Regions from separate parts of the Pseudomonas sp. NY15372 genome, predicted to be linked through region 1. Evidence: predicted binding sites of a transcription regulator. Region 1 holds the regulator's gene; the other holds the start of a gene.
The links. The regulator sigma-54, encoded in region 1, starts transcription at its own class of promoters, with help from an activator protein. The targets are predictions, from matches to a motif close to ANTGGCATNNANNTTGCTNT.

Region 1 (7,949 bases):
GCGGCGGCGAAGGCGCAGCCCGAGAGTTCTGTGAATTGATCATGCAGGCCCAGGGCAACCTGGACGCTGCCAACGCCAACTACCTCTAAGGCCGCACATGTTCAGCAAGAAAGCCCGAAATATCGTGCTGCTCGGTGCGATCGCCGCACTGCTGGTGGCGGTCGGCTACTGGAACATCAGCCCCGAGAGCTTCCTCGACAAGCCCGTGGCCCAGGTCGACGAAAGCGCCATCGACTACTACGCGATCAACGCCCACAGCGTGCAGTTCATGCCGGACGGCAAGATGCAGTACGAGATGACCGCCGACAAGGTCGAGCACCTAAAGGCCAGCGAAGTCTCCCTGCTGACCAAGCCCGACCTGCACTTGTACCGCGGTACCCAGTACCCATGGCACGTGCAGAGCGAGCGCGCCGAGGTCAACCCGGACGGCACCGAGGTCGAACTCATCGAGAAGGTCCGCGTGGCCCGCACCGATGAAAAGCAGCGCGAAATGATCGTCACCACGTCCCGCATGACCGTGTTCCCGCAGAAGCAATATGCGCAGACCGAGCAAGCCGTTAGAATCGACGGCGCCGGTGGGACCACTACGGGCAAAGGAATGAAAGCGTATTTGAAAGACGGCAGGATGGACCTGCTGTCCAACGTAAGAGGACAGTATGAGGCTCGTTAAAACCCTCCCCTTTTTGCTCAGCCTGAGCGCGGCACTGGGAAGCGCGAGCGCCTTGGCCCTGCCCAACGATCGTGACCAGCCTATCCGCATCCAGGCCGACAACGCTCACCTGGACGACAAGCAAGGCGTAGCCACCTATACCGGCGACGTGATCATCACCCAGGGCTCGATGATGATCAAAGGCAACACCGTGACCATCACCCGCGCCGCCTCCGGCGATATCGACGTGGTCACCTCGGTGGGCAACCTGGCGTATTTCGAGCAGCAGCAGAGCACCGCCAAGCCCGACAAGATGAAAGGCTGGGCCGTGACCATCCAGTACCAGGCGCAGAAGGACATGGTGATCCTCACCGACCGCGCCAAGGTCGAGAACGAAGGCAACACCACCGAAGGCGAGAAGATCGTCTACAACACCAAGACCCAGGTGGCCACCGCCGGTCGTGGTGGCAATGTGACCTCGCCGCGTCAGCGCATCGACATGGTGATTCAGCCGAAGAAGAAGGCCGAGTAAATGGCAACCCTCAAAGCCCAGCACCTGGCCAAGAGCTACAAGGGCCGCCAGGTCGTCCGCGACGTCAGCCTGTCGATCGACAGCGGCCAGATCGTCGGCCTGCTCGGCCCCAATGGCGCCGGCAAGACCACCTGCTTCTACATGATCGTCGGCCTGGTCCGCGCCGACCAGGGCCGCGTGCTGATCGACAACCTGGATGTCAGCCACCAGCCCATGCATGGCCGCGCCCGCGCCGGCATCGGCTATCTGCCCCAGGAAGCCTCGATCTTCCGCAAGCTGTCGGTGGCCGACAACATCATGGCCATCCTCGAGACCCGCAAGGACCTCGACCGCGACGGCCGCCGCAAGGAGCTGGAAAGCCTGCTGCAGGAGTTCCATATCAGCCACATCCGTGACAACCTCGGCATGAGCCTCTCCGGTGGCGAACGCCGCCGCGTCGAGATCGCACGGGCCCTGGCCACCGCGCCGAAGTTCATCCTGCTGGACGAACCCTTCGCCGGTGTCGACCCGATTTCCGTGGGCGATATCAAGCAGATCATCCATCACCTCAAGGCCAAGGGTATCGGTGTACTGATCACCGACCACAACGTCCGCGAGACGCTCGATATCTGCGAGACCGCCTACATCGTCAACGATGGACAACTGATCGCCGAAGGCGATGCCGAGACGATCCTGGCCAACGACCTGGTCAAGGAAGTCTACCTGGGCCACGAGTTCCGACTCTGAGCCCGGAGTCTGCCTGGGCACTGCTGCAAATGTTGCAGTGCTCTAGGCAAACGCTACAATTTCAGGCATATAACTTGCTTAAAATTGGCGCCCCGGCGCCCTTCGTGTAGTGGATGGCGCATGCGCGCCGGCGAACAAGGTATTAAGCCCCAGCCATGAAACCATCGCTCGTCCTAAAAATGGGCCAGCAACTGACGATGACACCGCAGTTGCAACAGGCCATCCGTCTGCTCCAGCTCTCCACCCTGGACCTCCAACAGGAAATTCAGGAAGCGCTGGAATCCAATCCGATGCTCGAACGTCAGGAAGACGGCGACGACTTCGACAACAGCGACCCCATGGCCGACAACGCCGAGAGCAAGCCCGTCGCCGAAGCCCAGGACAACAGTTTCCAGGAAAGCACGGCCAACGCCGAAACCCTGGAAGAAGGCGAATGGAACGAACGCATCCCCAACGAACTGCCCGTGGACACGGCCTGGGAAGACATCTACCAGACCAGTGCCAGCAGCCTGCCGGCCAGCGATGACGACGAGTGGGACTTCACCACCCGCACCTCCACCGGCGAGAGCCTGCAGAGCCACCTGCTGTGGCAGTTGAACCTGGCACCGATGTCCGACACCGACCGGCTCATCGCCGTGACCTTGATCGACAGCATCAACGGCCAGGGTTATCTGGAGGACAGCCTCGAGGAGATCTGCGCAGGCTTCGACCCCGAGCTGGATATCGAACTGGATGAAGTGGAGGCCGTACTGCACCGCATCCAGCAGTTCGAGCCCGCCGGCATCGGTGCACGCAACCTCGGCGAATGCCTGTTGCTGCAACTGCGCCAGTTGCCAGCCAACACGCCGTGGATGGCCGAGGCCCAGCGCCTGGTCACCGATTTCATCGACCTGCTCGGCAGCCGCGACTACAGCCAGCTGATGCGCCGCATGAAGCTCAAGGAAGATGAACTGCGCCAGGTCATCGAACTGGTACAGAGCCTCAACCCGCGCCCAGGCTCGCAGATCGAGTCCAGCGAGCCGGAGTACGTGGTGCCGGATGTCATCGTGCGCAAGGACAACGACCGCTGGTTGGTGGAACTCAACCAAGAAGCGATCCCCCGCCTGCGGGTCAACCCGCAATACGCAGGTTTCGTCCGCCGCGCCGACACCAGCGCCGACAACACGTTCATGCGCAACCAGTTGCAGGAGGCGCGCTGGTTCATCAAGAGCCTGCAGAGCCGCAACGAAACGCTGATGAAGGTCGCCACGCAAATCGTCGAACACCAACGCGGCTTCCTCGATCAGGGCGACGAGGCGATGAAGCCGCTGGTACTGCATGACATCGCCGAAGCGGTGGGCATGCACGAGTCGACCATTTCCCGGGTCACCACGCAGAAATACATGCACACCCCGCGTGGCATCTACGAATTGAAATACTTTTTCTCGAGCCATGTGAGCACCTCCGAAGGCGGTGAATGCTCGTCTACGGCGATCCGCGCGATCATCAAGAAACTGGTTGCAGCGGAAAATCAGAAAAAGCCATTGAGTGACAGCAAGATCGCTGGTTTACTGGAGGCACAAGGCATCCAGGTAGCCCGTCGCACCGTCGCCAAGTACCGCGAGTCCCTCGGCATCGCACCGTCGAGCGAGCGCAAGCGACTGATGTAGCCCCTGGCTGTGCCATAGCGTTTCAGTGGCAGGTGCAATACCTGCCCTTTATGCACGGGCAACAAAGGAGAAGCTGTATGCAAGTCAACATCAGTGGACAGCATGTAGAAGTCACCCAACCACTGCGTGAGTACGTACTCGAGAAGCTCGCCCGGGTGGAAGGACATTTCGACAAGATCACCAACGTCACGGTGATCATGAAAGTCGAGAAACTGCAGCAGAAGGTCGAGGCCACGCTCCAGATTCCCGGCGGAGAAGTGGTTGCCAACGCCGAACACCAAGACATGTATGCAGCGATCGACGCCCTGGCTGACAAGCTCGACCGCCAACTGAAAAAACATAAGGAAAAACAGCAAAGCCTGCTGCAAGGTGCAGCCGCCCGCTGATCCCTCTCATCCATGATCCGACTTGAAACCATCCTGACCCCCGGCCGTTCCCTCGTGAACGTGCCGGGCGGCAGTAAGAAGCGCGCCCTGGAAAAGGTCGCCAACCTGATCGCCGAGCAAATTCCCGAACTGGAGATGCAAGACGTCTTCGATAAACTGATTGCCCGCGAGAAACTGGGTTCCACCGGCTTCGGCAATGGCATCGCCATTCCCCACTGCCGGCTCGAAGGCTGCACGGCCCCCGTCAGCGCCCTGCTGCACCTGGATGCTCCTATCGACTACGACGCCATCGATGGCGCGCCCGTGGACCTGCTGTTCGTCCTGCTGGTGCCGGAAGCTGCCACCGATGCGCACCTTGAACTGCTGCGCCAGATCGCCAGCATGCTCGATCGCAAGGAGGTTCGCGATCGCCTGCGTGCCGCCGACAGCAGCGAGGCCCTGTACCAGGTAGTCCTGGACGCACAGAACGAGCACTGAACATGCGCCTGATCATCGTCAGCGGCCGGTCCGGCTCCGGCAAAAGTACCGCCCTCGATGTCCTGGAAGACAACGGCTATTACTGCATCGACAACCTGCCCGCCGGGTTGTTGCCGCAACTGGCCGAAAACGCACTGATCAACACCGAGCTGTTGCAACCGAAGGTGGCCGTTTCCATCGACGCACGCAACCTGCCCAGCCACCTGAGCCGCTTCCCCGACCTGCTCGAAGATGCCAGGAGCCGGCATATCCAATGCGACGTGCTGTACCTGGACGCCGACGAGGAGACGCTGCTCAAGCGTTTCTCCGAGACCCGCCGGCGCCACCCGCTGACCAACGCCAACCGCTCCCTGGCAGAAGCGATCCGCGTCGAGAGCGAGCTACTCGGCCCGATCTCCGACCTGGCCGACCTGAAGATCGACACCACCAACCTGAACCTCTATCAGCTGCGAGACTCGATCAAGCTGCGCCTGCTCAACCAGCCTGAGCCCGGCACCGCCTTCCTGGTCGAGTCCTTCGGGTTCAAGCGTGGCATGCCCGTGGACGCCGACCTGGTGTTCGACGTACGCTGCCTGCCCAACCCGTACTGGAAGCCGGAACTGCGTGAGCATTCCGGGTTGGACCAGCCAGTGATCGACTACCTTGCCACCCAGCCGGACGTCGAGGAGATGTTCCAGGACATTTCCAGCTACCTGCTCAAATGGCTGCCCCGCTTCGCTGCCAGCAACCGTGCGTATGTCACCATCGCCATCGGCTGCACCGGCGGGCACCACCGCTCCGTGTACCTGACCGAGCGCTTGGGCCAGTTGCTGCAACAATCCCTGAAAAACGTCCAGGTCCGCCACCGCGACCTCTAGCCCACAGGATATCCGCCCCACGATGCCCGCCCGCGAAATCACCATCATCAACAAGCTTGGCCTGCATGCCCGGGCGGCGGCCAAGTTCGTCGGCGTGGCCGGCCGCTTCCCCTGCCAGGTCAGGGTCGGGCGCGCGCCGGACAAGCTGGTGGATGGCAAGAGCATCATGGCGGTGATGATGCTGGCGGCGGGCAAGGGCACCTCGGTGCACCTGCATACCGAGGGCGAGCAGGACAACGAAGCCATGGAAGCACTGGTCGAGTTGATCAACAATTACTTCGATGAAGGTGAGTAACCCACTGAAGTCGTAATCCTTGTGGATCTGCAACTCAAGACATCGCCGTATCCAGCACCATCATCAAACAGAACCCGATGCACAGCCCCAGGCCGGCTAACCGGTGATGCCCATTGCTACGCGACTCCGGGATGATCTCCTGGGTCACTACCAGCAACATCGCCCCCGCCGCACACGCTAGGCCGAGCGGTAGCAGCAATTGGGCAACGTTCACCAGCCAGGCACAGATCACCGCTGCCAGAGGCTCTACCAGCCCCGAAGCCGTCGCTTTTGCCCCGAAAAATATCCGAACTGGGAGCAACATGGTTTTATTGCACGCTGGGAAAGACCGACAAATGACAATTGGCCGAAAAGCACAATGTTCGAGGTAGGCGTTTTTTCCGAAAACAACAGCTTGATCAAAACAGTCGGGACAACCCCCGACTTTCACTGCCCGATCCCTGTGAGCATCTACCACAGCTATAAGCATATGAAATATTATATTGGCGTGCGTGCGTTCAACATGGTCTCCCCGGGCGATAAAAGCCTTCCGGCGAAGCACCTGATCTCGCGGCTGCCCTCTATGAATTGCTAAAACGCCCTATCCTCTCTACGGCATAATGCTTGTTGTTTCGAACTACGGCGACAATGTCGCCGCATGTCGAAACAACAGCCCGCAGACAAGGCTCAGCTCCCCGCAACCGTCATCCGCTCGATCAGCACCGAGCCGCTGTGGATATTGCTACGGGTTTCGATATCGCTGCCAATCGCCACGATCTGCTGGAACATGTCCTTCATGTTGCCGGCGATCGTCACTTCCTGGACAGGGAACTGGATCTCGCCGTTCTCCACCCAAAAGCCCGCCGCGCCGCGGGAGTAATCACCGGTCACCATGTTCAGGCCATGCCCCATCAATTCGGTCACCAGCAGGCCACGCCCCATACGGCGGATCAAGGCTGCCTGGTCTTCGACCCCGTGGGTGACGAAGAGGTTATGCACACCACCGGCGTTGGCGGTGCTCGGCAGGCCCAACTTGCGACCCGAATAGGTACCCAGCAGGTAGGAAACCAGCTCGCCCTTGTCGACGAACGGCTTGGCATAGGTGGCCAGGCCATCGCCATCGAAGGCGGCACTGCCCAAGGCGCGCGGCAGGTGCGGGCGCTCGTCGAGGGTCAGCCAGGTGGGGAACAGGCGTTGGCCGATGGCACCGTCAAGGAACGATGACTTGCGGTACAGGTTGCCGCCGGAGATCGCCGACAGGAAGCTGCCGAACAGGCCACCGGCCAGTTCGGCAGAGAACAGCACCGGCACTTCGCAGGTCGGCACCGGGCGCGCCCCAAGGCGGCTGGCCGCGCGCTGTGCAGCCCGCTGACCGATGCTGCGCGGGTCGGCCAGCAGGTTGCCCTGGCGATTGACGTCATACCAATAGTCGCGCTGCATCTGCCCTTCGCCTTCGGCGATCATCACGCAACTTAAGCTATGGCGCGTGGAGGCATAGCTGCCGATGAAGCCATGGCTGTTGCCATAGACCCGACAGCCTTGATGGGTGTTCAGGGTCGTGCCGTCGGCATTGAGGACGCGCGGGTCGGCATCGAAGGCCGCCGCTTCGCAGGCCAACGCCATCTCGACGGCCTTTTCCGGCTCCAGGCCCCAGTCATGATAGAGATCGAGGTCCGGGATCTCACGGGCCATCAGTGCCGCGTCGGCCAAGCCTGCACATTCATCCTCGGAGGTATGCTGGGCAATGGCCAGGGCGGCCGCGACGGTCTCGCGAATGGCCTCCGGGCCGCTCGCCGAGGTGCTGGCCGAGCCTTTGCGCTGGCCGACGTAGAGGGTGATGCCGAAGCCCTGGTCACGGTTGAACTCGACCGTCTCGACCTCACGCTGACGCACCGTGGTGGACAGGCCCTGCTCCAGCGACACCGCGACCTCGCAGGCGCTGGCGCCTTGGCGGCGCGCCTCTGCGATGATCGCCTCGACCTGTTCCTGCAAGGCTGGCAGGTCCTTGGGGCCTACGCTCTGGACTGCACTCATGGTTTTCTCCACTCAAAATTCTGCGTTCGGCTTGGGTCATTGTACGACCGGGCCGGACAAGCGGCCCCCGACTGGTTATCATGGCGGCGATTTCCAGCGGACTGCCACCATGGTTGATTCATACGACGACGCCTTCGACGGCGAAAAAAGCAAAACCCAGATCAAGCGCGAGCTGCATGCGTTGGTCGAACTCGGTGAGCGCCTCACGACGCTCAAGGCCGATACCCTGGCGCGCCTGCCTTTGACCGACGAGCTGCGCAAGGCGCTGGCCGAAGCCTCCAAGCACACGGCTCATGGCGCCCGCAAACGCCACATGTCGTTCGTCGGCAAGCTGATGCGCGTACAGGACATCGACGCGATCCATG
Region 2 (7,949 bases), on a different contig from region 1:
ACCTTGAGCAATCGATGGGCCGCCCGCAGCGACAAGGTCAAACGCTCGCAGGCATTTTCCAGCCAGGCCTGGTCGGCAGGTGCCAGCACGCAGTGGCGGCGCAAGCCATTGAGGTCGAGAAAGGCATTGGCGCACCCTTGGCGGCGCTGCTGCAGCTCGCGCGCCTCGGCCACCAGGCGGGCGACGCTGGCGCTTGAATCGCCGCTGGGCTCGTTGGTCAGCACCGTGCTTTCCCGCGCCACGGTCAGGTGCAGGTCGATACGGTCGAGCAGGGGGCCGGAAAGCTTGTTGCGATAGCGCTGGATCTGCTCGGCGCTGCAGCGACAGCGCCCGGTAGGGTCGCCCAGGTAGCCACACGGGCAAGGGTTCATTGCCGCCACCAACTGAAAGCGCGCCGGGAAACGCACCCGATCTCTGGCCCGCGCCACCACGATCTCGCCAGACTCCAAGGGTTCGCGAAGCACCTCCAGCACGCGCCGCTCGAATTCCGGCAGCTCATCCAGAAACAGCACGCCATGGTGCGCCAGGGTGATCTCCCCCGGTTGCGGCCTGCTGCCTCCGCCGACCAATGCCGGCCCGGACGCCGAGTGGTGCGGATGGCGAAACGGGCGCTGCGGCCAGCAGTCCAGCGGCTTGTGGCCGCTGACCGACTGGATTGCCGCCACTTCCAGGGCTTCGCGTTCATCCAGCGGGGGGAGCAGCCCCGGCAAACGGCTGGCCAGCAGCGTCTTGCCAGTACCTGGCGGGCCGGTGAACAGCAGATTGTGCGCACCTGCGGCAGCCACCAGCAGGGCACGTTTGGCTGCCGCCTGGCCTTGCACTTCGCTCAGGTCAGGGTAGGGCCGGCTGCGCAGCAACAAACCATTAGCGGCATAGGGCGCCAGCGGCACCTGGCCATTGAGATGGGCGACCAGCTCCAGAAGATGGCCCACGGCATACACCGCCAGGCCGCTCGCCAGGCTGGCCTCCTCGGCATTTTCCTTGGGCACTACCAATGCCCGCCCGGCCTCTCGGGCGGCCAGCGCGGCAGGCAGTACGCCTTGCACTGGCCGTAGGCCGCCCGACAACGCCAGTTCACCGATGCATTCGATTTCACCCAGCGTCGCCACCGGAACCTGGCCGTTGGCCGCCAGGATGCCCAGGGCGATGGCCAGGTCATAACGGCCGCCATCCTTGGGCAGGTCGGCGGGGGCGAGGTTCTGGGTGATGCGCCGGGCTGGGTAGTCCAGGCCGGAGTTGACGATGGCACTGCGCACCCGGTCCTTGCTTTCCTTGACCGTGGCTTCGGGCAGCCCGACCAGGGTCAAGGTAGGCAGGCCGTTGGCCAGGTGGGTTTCGACACTGACAGCAGGCGCCAGCACACCGACCTGGGCGCGGCTATGGACGAGGGCGAGGGACATGGACACTCCGTGATCGCTTGTGGGAACCGCTTCCTGCGGTTGGGCAAGCATAGAGCGCCAGGGAAGGGGCGGTTGCGAAAGAGTGCGTCGGGGTTTTACAGCGAACCGGGCCAAGGCCCTTCGCGGGTTTACCCGCGAAGAAGGGCAATAGCGGTCGTCATTGCTGGGCTGGCGGCGCGATCCGGGCTTCCAGCTCGGCCAGCTGTTTCTCAAGGGCTTCCAGACGGGCGCGGGTACGGGCCAGGACCACCATCTGGCTGTCGAATTCGTCCCGGCTGACCAGGTCCAGCTTGCTGAAGGCGCCTTGCATGAGGACCTTGAACTGGCTTTCCAGTTCGGCGCGAGGTTGGGCGGTATCGCCGCTGAACAGGCGAGAGGCCTGGTCGCTCAGGGCGTCGAGAAAGGCTTTTGGCGCGAGCATGTTGGGCTGTCCGCTGAATCATTGAAAGGAAGGCAGTGTAACACGCGCCTCGGTGGGGCTCGTGCTGCCCATTTTTTGCGCAATGTGGCCCGTCCGAATGCACCGTAATTGTGCGCCTTGGCTTTGATGGCGACTGGCCAAGTTTCTGCGATTAACACAACTCATTGTTTTTATTGAATTTATACGAACTGGCAAGGTTTCTGCTAAGACCTCTGCGAGCCATGCACTGATGCTGTACCTGAAACCAGACAGCGCGCATGCGCAGCTGGATGCCGCCGACGACGCGTTACAAAGCCAGGCGCTGCGCTTAGACTTGAGACGGGTTTGTTTTCCTGGGGCAAGTCCACCAAATCGGGAGAAGTTTCATGAAGCTAGTCACTGCCATCATCAAGCCGTTCAAGCTGGACGACGTGCGCGAGTCGCTGTCGGAAATCGGCGTGCAGGGCATCACCGTGACCGAAGTCAAAGGCTTCGGTCGGCAGAAAGGCCATACCGAGCTGTACCGCGGTGCCGAGTACGTGGTCGATTTCCTGCCCAAGGTGAAGATCGACGTCGCCATCGACGACAAGGACCTTGACCGGGTAATCGAAGCCATCACCAAGGCGGCCAACACCGGCAAGATCGGTGACGGCAAGATCTTCGTGGTCAATCTGGAGCAGGCCATCCGCATCCGTACCGGCGAAACCGATACCGACGCGATCTAAGCAACACCGCCTCACCAAACCCAACGCCCCAGGAGAAAACAACATGACTCTGCGTAAGATCGCAGGGCTAGGAGCCCTATTGTCCCTCGTAATGCCAGGCCTGGCCCTGGCAGAGGAAGCTGCCCCGGCGCTGAACTCCGGTGACACCGCCTGGATGCTCACCGCCACGGCGCTGGTGCTGTTCATGACCATTCCGGGCCTGGCATTGTTCTACGGTGGCATGGTGCGCTCGAAGAACGTGCTGTCGGTGATGATGCAATGCTTCGCCATCACCGGCCTGATGAGCATTCTCTGGGTCATCTATGGCTACAGCCTGGCATTCGATACCACCGGTATGGAAAAGGGCGTGGTCAACCTCAATTCCTTCGTCGGCGGCTTTTCCAAGGCATTCCTCAGCGGTGTCACGCCCCAGAGCCTGACCTCCGCCGCCGCGCTGTTCCCCGAAGCGGTGTTCATCACCTTCCAGATGACCTTCGCCATCATCACCCCGGCCCTGATCGTCGGTGCCTTCGCCGAGCGCATGAAGTTCTCCGCCATGCTGGTGTTCATGGGTGTGTGGTTCACCCTGGTGTATGCGCCAATCGCCCATATGGTCTGGAGCGGTGACGGCGCACTGATGTGGGACTGGGGCGTGCTGGACTTCGCTGGCGGTACCGTGGTGCACATCAACGCCGGTATCGCGGGCCTGGTCTGCTGCCTGGTCCTGGGCAAGCGCAAGGGCTACCCGACCACGCCGATGGCCCCGCACAACCTGGGCTATACCTTGATGGGCGCAGCGATGCTGTGGATCGGCTGGTTCGGCTTCAACGCAGGTTCCGCCGCCGCCGCCAATGGCACGGCCGGCATGGCCATGCTGGTCACCCAGATCGCCACCGCCGCTGCCGCACTGGGTTGGATGTTCGCCGAGTGGATCGGCCACGGCAAACCGAGCGCCCTGGGCATCGCCTCGGGTGTGGTCGCGGGCCTTGTGGCCATCACTCCGGCTGCCGGTACCGTCGGCCCGATGGGCGCGCTGGTGATCGGCCTGGCCTCGGGCGTGATCTGCTATTTCTGCGCCACCAGCCTCAAGCGCAAGCTCGGCTACGACGACTCCCTGGATGCCTTCGGCGTGCATGGTGTCGGCGGTATCGTCGGAGCCATTCTCACCGGTGTATTCGCAGCGCCGGCCCTGGGCGGGTTTGGTGCGGTCGAGGACATCGGCGCGCAGGTCTGGGTACAGACCAAGGGTGTGCTGTTCACCGTGGCCTACACCGCTATCGCAACCTACGTGATCCTCAAGGTGCTCGATGGCCTGATGGGGCTGCGGGTCAATGACGAAGAAGAATCGGTCGGCCTCGACCTGGCCCAGCACAACGAACGCGGCTACAACCTCTAGCTGCGACGCAGTAGAAATCGCCCGGTTCGCCGGGCTTTTTTTTGCCTGGAATTCGCTGTTTGGCGTAGGGCAAACGGTTTACCGGGCACGTTCGTGACATTCGTAAAAAACTTACAGGTTGCCAGGCGTTCAGGGAGCTTTGCTTTTTCCACGAGCGCGCTAGAATGCGCGCCGAAGGGTGTTCGATGAGCTGTCCACACACTTCCAAACCCTTTGCTAGGCTTGCAATAGCGCATGGCCAGCAGGTAATTGCCGGCGCTTTTTCCCGGCTGATGGCTCGATGATTTCTCAGGCGCTGCCAGGAGCAGGGCCTGTAGGGCGGCAGTTTCCCATCAGGAGATGGATGCCCGGGCAGTGGCCAACCCACGGCCAGTTGAATTTTCACTGGTGGACGCCGGTCTACGGCTCCACTGGTCTATAACTAACCTGCTTTTCGCAAGTCATGAGGTAGAACATGAGCGACGACGATCTGGAAAATGACGACCTCGAAGTAGGCGACGAAGACGAGGCCGATGAGGGCCTTGAAGCTGCGGCCGACGACGGCGCGGAAGACGCCGGCGATGACGACAGCCCTGCACCGGTTGCCAAGGGTAAAGCCAAGGCAGCGGTCTCGGTAGACGAGATGCCGAGCATGGAAGCCAAGCAGAAGGAGCGCGATGCGCTGGCCAAGGCTATGGAAGAGTTCCTTGCTCGTGGTGGCAAGGTTCAAGAGGTCGAAGCCAACGTGGTCGCCGATCCGCCCAAGAAGCCGGACAACAAGTACGGCAGCCGCCCTATCTGAGTGGCTGAATACAAAAAAGCCCGCCGTCGCTGCGGGCTTTTTTGTGGGCGGCGTTTTTGCAAAGTCGGTTCAGTCTCAATCACGGGACAAGCCCGCTCCCACAAGGCCCGCAAAATCAAATAGTTATGCGTTGTTCTATGAGAGAGCGGGCTTGCCCCGCGATTGGGGCGCAACGCGCCCCCAGTCAACGCCAGCGGGTCAGGACGTCCGGCAACTGGGAAAGCCGCTGGATCTCGGCATCCGGCGCCTGCTCGCCCGCCCAGGCCTTGCCCTGGGGGTTGAACCACACCGCCCGCAGCCCGGCGCGTTGGGCGCCGGCGATGTCGTCGCCGGGGTGGTCGCCGATGTGCACGGCGGCATCAGCCTGCACGTCGCCCCGGCGCAGGGCCTCCAGGAAGGGGGCCGGGTCCGGCTTGCCGATGCCCAGGTCTTCGGCGCACAGCGCAAAGCGGAAATAGTCCGCCAGCCCCAGGCGACGCACATCGGCGTTGCCATTGGTGACCACGCCAAGGATGTACTGGTGGCGCAGGATCTCCAGCACCGGTTGCACCTCGGGGAACACCTCGACCTGGTGGCGAGCGTGGAGGAATACCTCGAACCCTTCGTTGGCCAGTTCCTGCGCGTGTTTTTCGCTGTAGCCGACTTCCTCCAGGGCATGGAACAGTACCCGGCGGCGCAGGGCGCTGATCCGGTGTTTGAGGCCAGGCTCGGCTTGTACCAGGCGTTCGCGGATGGCGAACAGGTGTTCGACCGGAATCGGCCCCAGGCTCGGGGCGTTGGCCTCGAGCCAGTCGCGCAGGACGATCTCGGCACTGGCGATCACCGGTGCGGTGTCCCACAGGGTATCGTCCAGGTCGAAGGTGATCAGCTTGATGCTCATGAGTCTGTGCCTTTGCTGCGTTTGGCCCGAGGGTGGGCGCTGTCGTACACCGCGGCCAGGTGCTGGAAGTCCAGGTGGGTATAGATCTGCGTGGTGCTGATGTCGGCATGGCCGAGCATCTCCTGCACGGCGCGCAGGTCCTGGGACGATTCGAGCAGATGGCTGGCGAAGGAATGGCGAAGCATGTGTGGGTGCAGGTGCTGGCCGAGTTCGCGCTCGCCCGCCGTCTTGACCCGCATTTGGATGGCGCGTGGCCCAAGGCGCTTGCCCTGGCGGGTGACGAACACGGCGTTGTCGCGCGGTGCGCTGATACCCCGCAGCCTGAACCACGCCTGCAACGCCTCGCGGGCCTTGCGGCCGACCGGCAGGACACGGGCCTTGCCGCCCTTGCCCAGGACCTGGACCAACCCGCCAGCCAGGTCGAGGTGGTCCATATCGAGGTTGGTCAGTTCCGACAGACGCAGCCCCGACGAATAGAACAGTTCGAGGATGGCCTGGTCGCGCTGGGCGATGAAGTCGTCATCGACGCCGCCATCGAGCAATTGCAGGGCGCGGTCGGTATCGAGGGTCTTGGGCAGGCGCCGCTCGCCTTTGGGCGGCGACAAGCCGTTGGCCGGGTCGTGCTGGCACAGGCCTTCGCGGTTGAGGTAGCGGTACAGGCCGCGCACCGCCGAGAGCAGGCGCGCCAGGCTGCGGGACGACTGGCCGTGGTGGTGTTGGCGCGCCACCAACTGGCGCAGTTGCTGGACCTGCAGCGCCTCCCAGCCGGCGATGCCTTGGCTGTTGCAGTATTCGATGACCTTCTGCAGGTCGCGACGGTAGGCCAGCAGGGTGTGGTCGGACACCTGGCGCTCGTTGCGCAGGTGTGCGCAATAAGCCTCCAGCTGGCGTTCCATCAGCGCACCGGTCGCAGGGTCTGGGTGAAGCGTGGGACGACGCGGCCGAGCACTTCGGCGATGTAGCCGAGGAACAGGGTACCGACGCTGCTCTTGTAGTGTTGCGGGTCGCGGCTGCCAATCGCCAGCACGCCATGCAGACCCTGGTATTCCAGGGCGGCCACGGCACTGGAGCCGACTTCCTTGCGCTGCTCCTCGCCGAACAGGAAGGCCAGCTCGTGCTCGCGCAGGTTGCCGCTGACCGTCTTGCCACTGCCCAGGAGTGCGCCGATGGCCTGCTGGGCCTCGCCATTGCTGGCCCAGCGACCGACCGGCGCGGCCGTTTCGCCGAACAGGATCAGGCTGACGAAGGGCACCTGGAATTCCTGGCGCAGGCTGTCCTCGACCGCCATCACCACTTCTTCCAGGCTGCCGGCGTCGAGCAGGTCGAGAATCAGCCGGCGGGTCTTGTCGAACAGCCGGTCGTTGTCCCGGGCCACGTCCATCAGTTGCGACAGGCGGTGGCGCATCTCGATGTTGCGATCACGCAGCAGCTTGAGCTGGCGCTCCACCAGCGACACGCTGTCGCCGCGTTGGTGCGGAATGCGCTGTTCGACCAGCAACTCGTCGTGTTCGGCGAAGAAGGTCGGGTGGGCGCGCAGGTAGGCGACCACGGCCTCGGCATCGAGGTCCTGGGCCTGCTTGGGTGCAGCCTGGGGCTGATCGGTCATGGCGGTTACTCGCTTAAAGACGAACCTGTCCTTCGTAGACACGCACGGCGGGGCCGGTCATCAGTACGGGCTTGCCGGGGCCGGCCCATTCGATGTTCAGACGCCCGCCCGGCAGGTCGATGGTCACCGGCGAATCCATCCAGCCTTGGCTGATGGCAGCCACGGCAGCGGCGCAGGCGCCGGTACCGCAGGCCTGGGTCTCGCCGGCACCACGCTCCCATACACGCAGGTTGGCGCGATGGCGGTCGATGACCTGGATGAAGCCGGCATTGACCCGCTGCGGGAAGCGCGGGTGGTGTTCGATCTTCGGCCCCAGTTCATGCACCGGCGCGGTGCGCACGTCGTCGACGCGCAGCACCGAATGCGGGTTGCCCATGGAAACGGCGGCGATCGAATGGACCTGGCCGTCGACTTCCAGGGGGTAGCTAAGGGCCTGTGCATCGGCGACGAAGGGGATTTCGGCCGGGGCGAAGCGCGGTGGGCCCATGTCGACGCACACCTGGCCATCGTTGCGCACGTCCAGCTCGATGATGCCGCCCTTGGTTTCCACGCGGATGCGCTTCTTGGCGGTCAGGCGCTTGTCCAGCACGAAACGGGCGAAGCAGCGCGCGCCGTTGCCGCACTGTTCGACCTCGGAGCCATCGGCGTTGAAGATCCGGTAGCGGAAATCCACGTCCGGGTTGCTGGGAGCCTCGACGATCAGCAGCTGGTCGAAGCCCACGCCGGTGTGGCGGTCGCCCCATTGCTTGGCGTGCTTGGGCTGGATGTGCGCGTGCTGGCTG

Region 2: a site for sigma-54 is predicted at 2,009-2,028, ahead of glnK (P-II family nitrogen regulator). Genes of this name have one in related genera too.

The regions. Positions count from the first base shown of each region.
Region 1 is NZ_JBLUPY010000004.1:157,066-165,014, reverse strand. It holds gene ACNFG0_RS05270 (KdsC family phosphatase) at 1-89, shown strand, start outside; gene lptC (LPS export ABC transporter periplasmic protein LptC) at 98-670, shown strand; gene lptA (lipopolysaccharide transport periplasmic protein LptA) at 657-1,181, shown strand; gene lptB (LPS export ABC transporter ATP-binding protein) at 1,182-1,907, shown strand; gene ACNFG0_RS05250 (RNA polymerase factor sigma-54) at 2,063-3,556, shown strand; gene hpf (ribosome hibernation-promoting factor, HPF/YfiA family) at 3,634-3,942, shown strand; gene ptsN (PTS IIA-like nitrogen regulatory protein PtsN) at 3,955-4,419, shown strand; gene rapZ (RNase adapter RapZ) at 4,422-5,276, shown strand; gene ACNFG0_RS05230 (HPr family phosphocarrier protein) at 5,299-5,571, shown strand; partial or broken gene ACNFG0_RS05225 (ZIP family metal transporter) at 5,606-5,833, opposite strand; gene pmbA (metalloprotease PmbA) at 6,238-7,584, opposite strand; gene yjgA (ribosome biogenesis factor YjgA) at 7,694-7,949, shown strand, end outside.
Region 2 is NZ_JBLUPY010000046.1:25,674-33,622, reverse strand. It holds gene ACNFG0_RS21050 (YifB family Mg chelatase-like AAA ATPase) at 1-1,400, opposite strand, end outside; gene ACNFG0_RS21045 (accessory factor UbiK family protein) at 1,558-1,821, opposite strand; gene glnK (P-II family nitrogen regulator) at 2,187-2,525, shown strand; gene ACNFG0_RS21035 (ammonium transporter) at 2,569-3,900, shown strand; gene sutA (transcriptional regulator SutA) at 4,355-4,681, shown strand; gene ACNFG0_RS21025 (HAD family hydrolase) at 4,866-5,561, opposite strand; gene xerC (tyrosine recombinase XerC) at 5,558-6,457, opposite strand; gene ACNFG0_RS21015 (DUF484 family protein) at 6,457-7,167, opposite strand; gene dapF (diaminopimelate epimerase) at 7,181-7,949, opposite strand, start outside.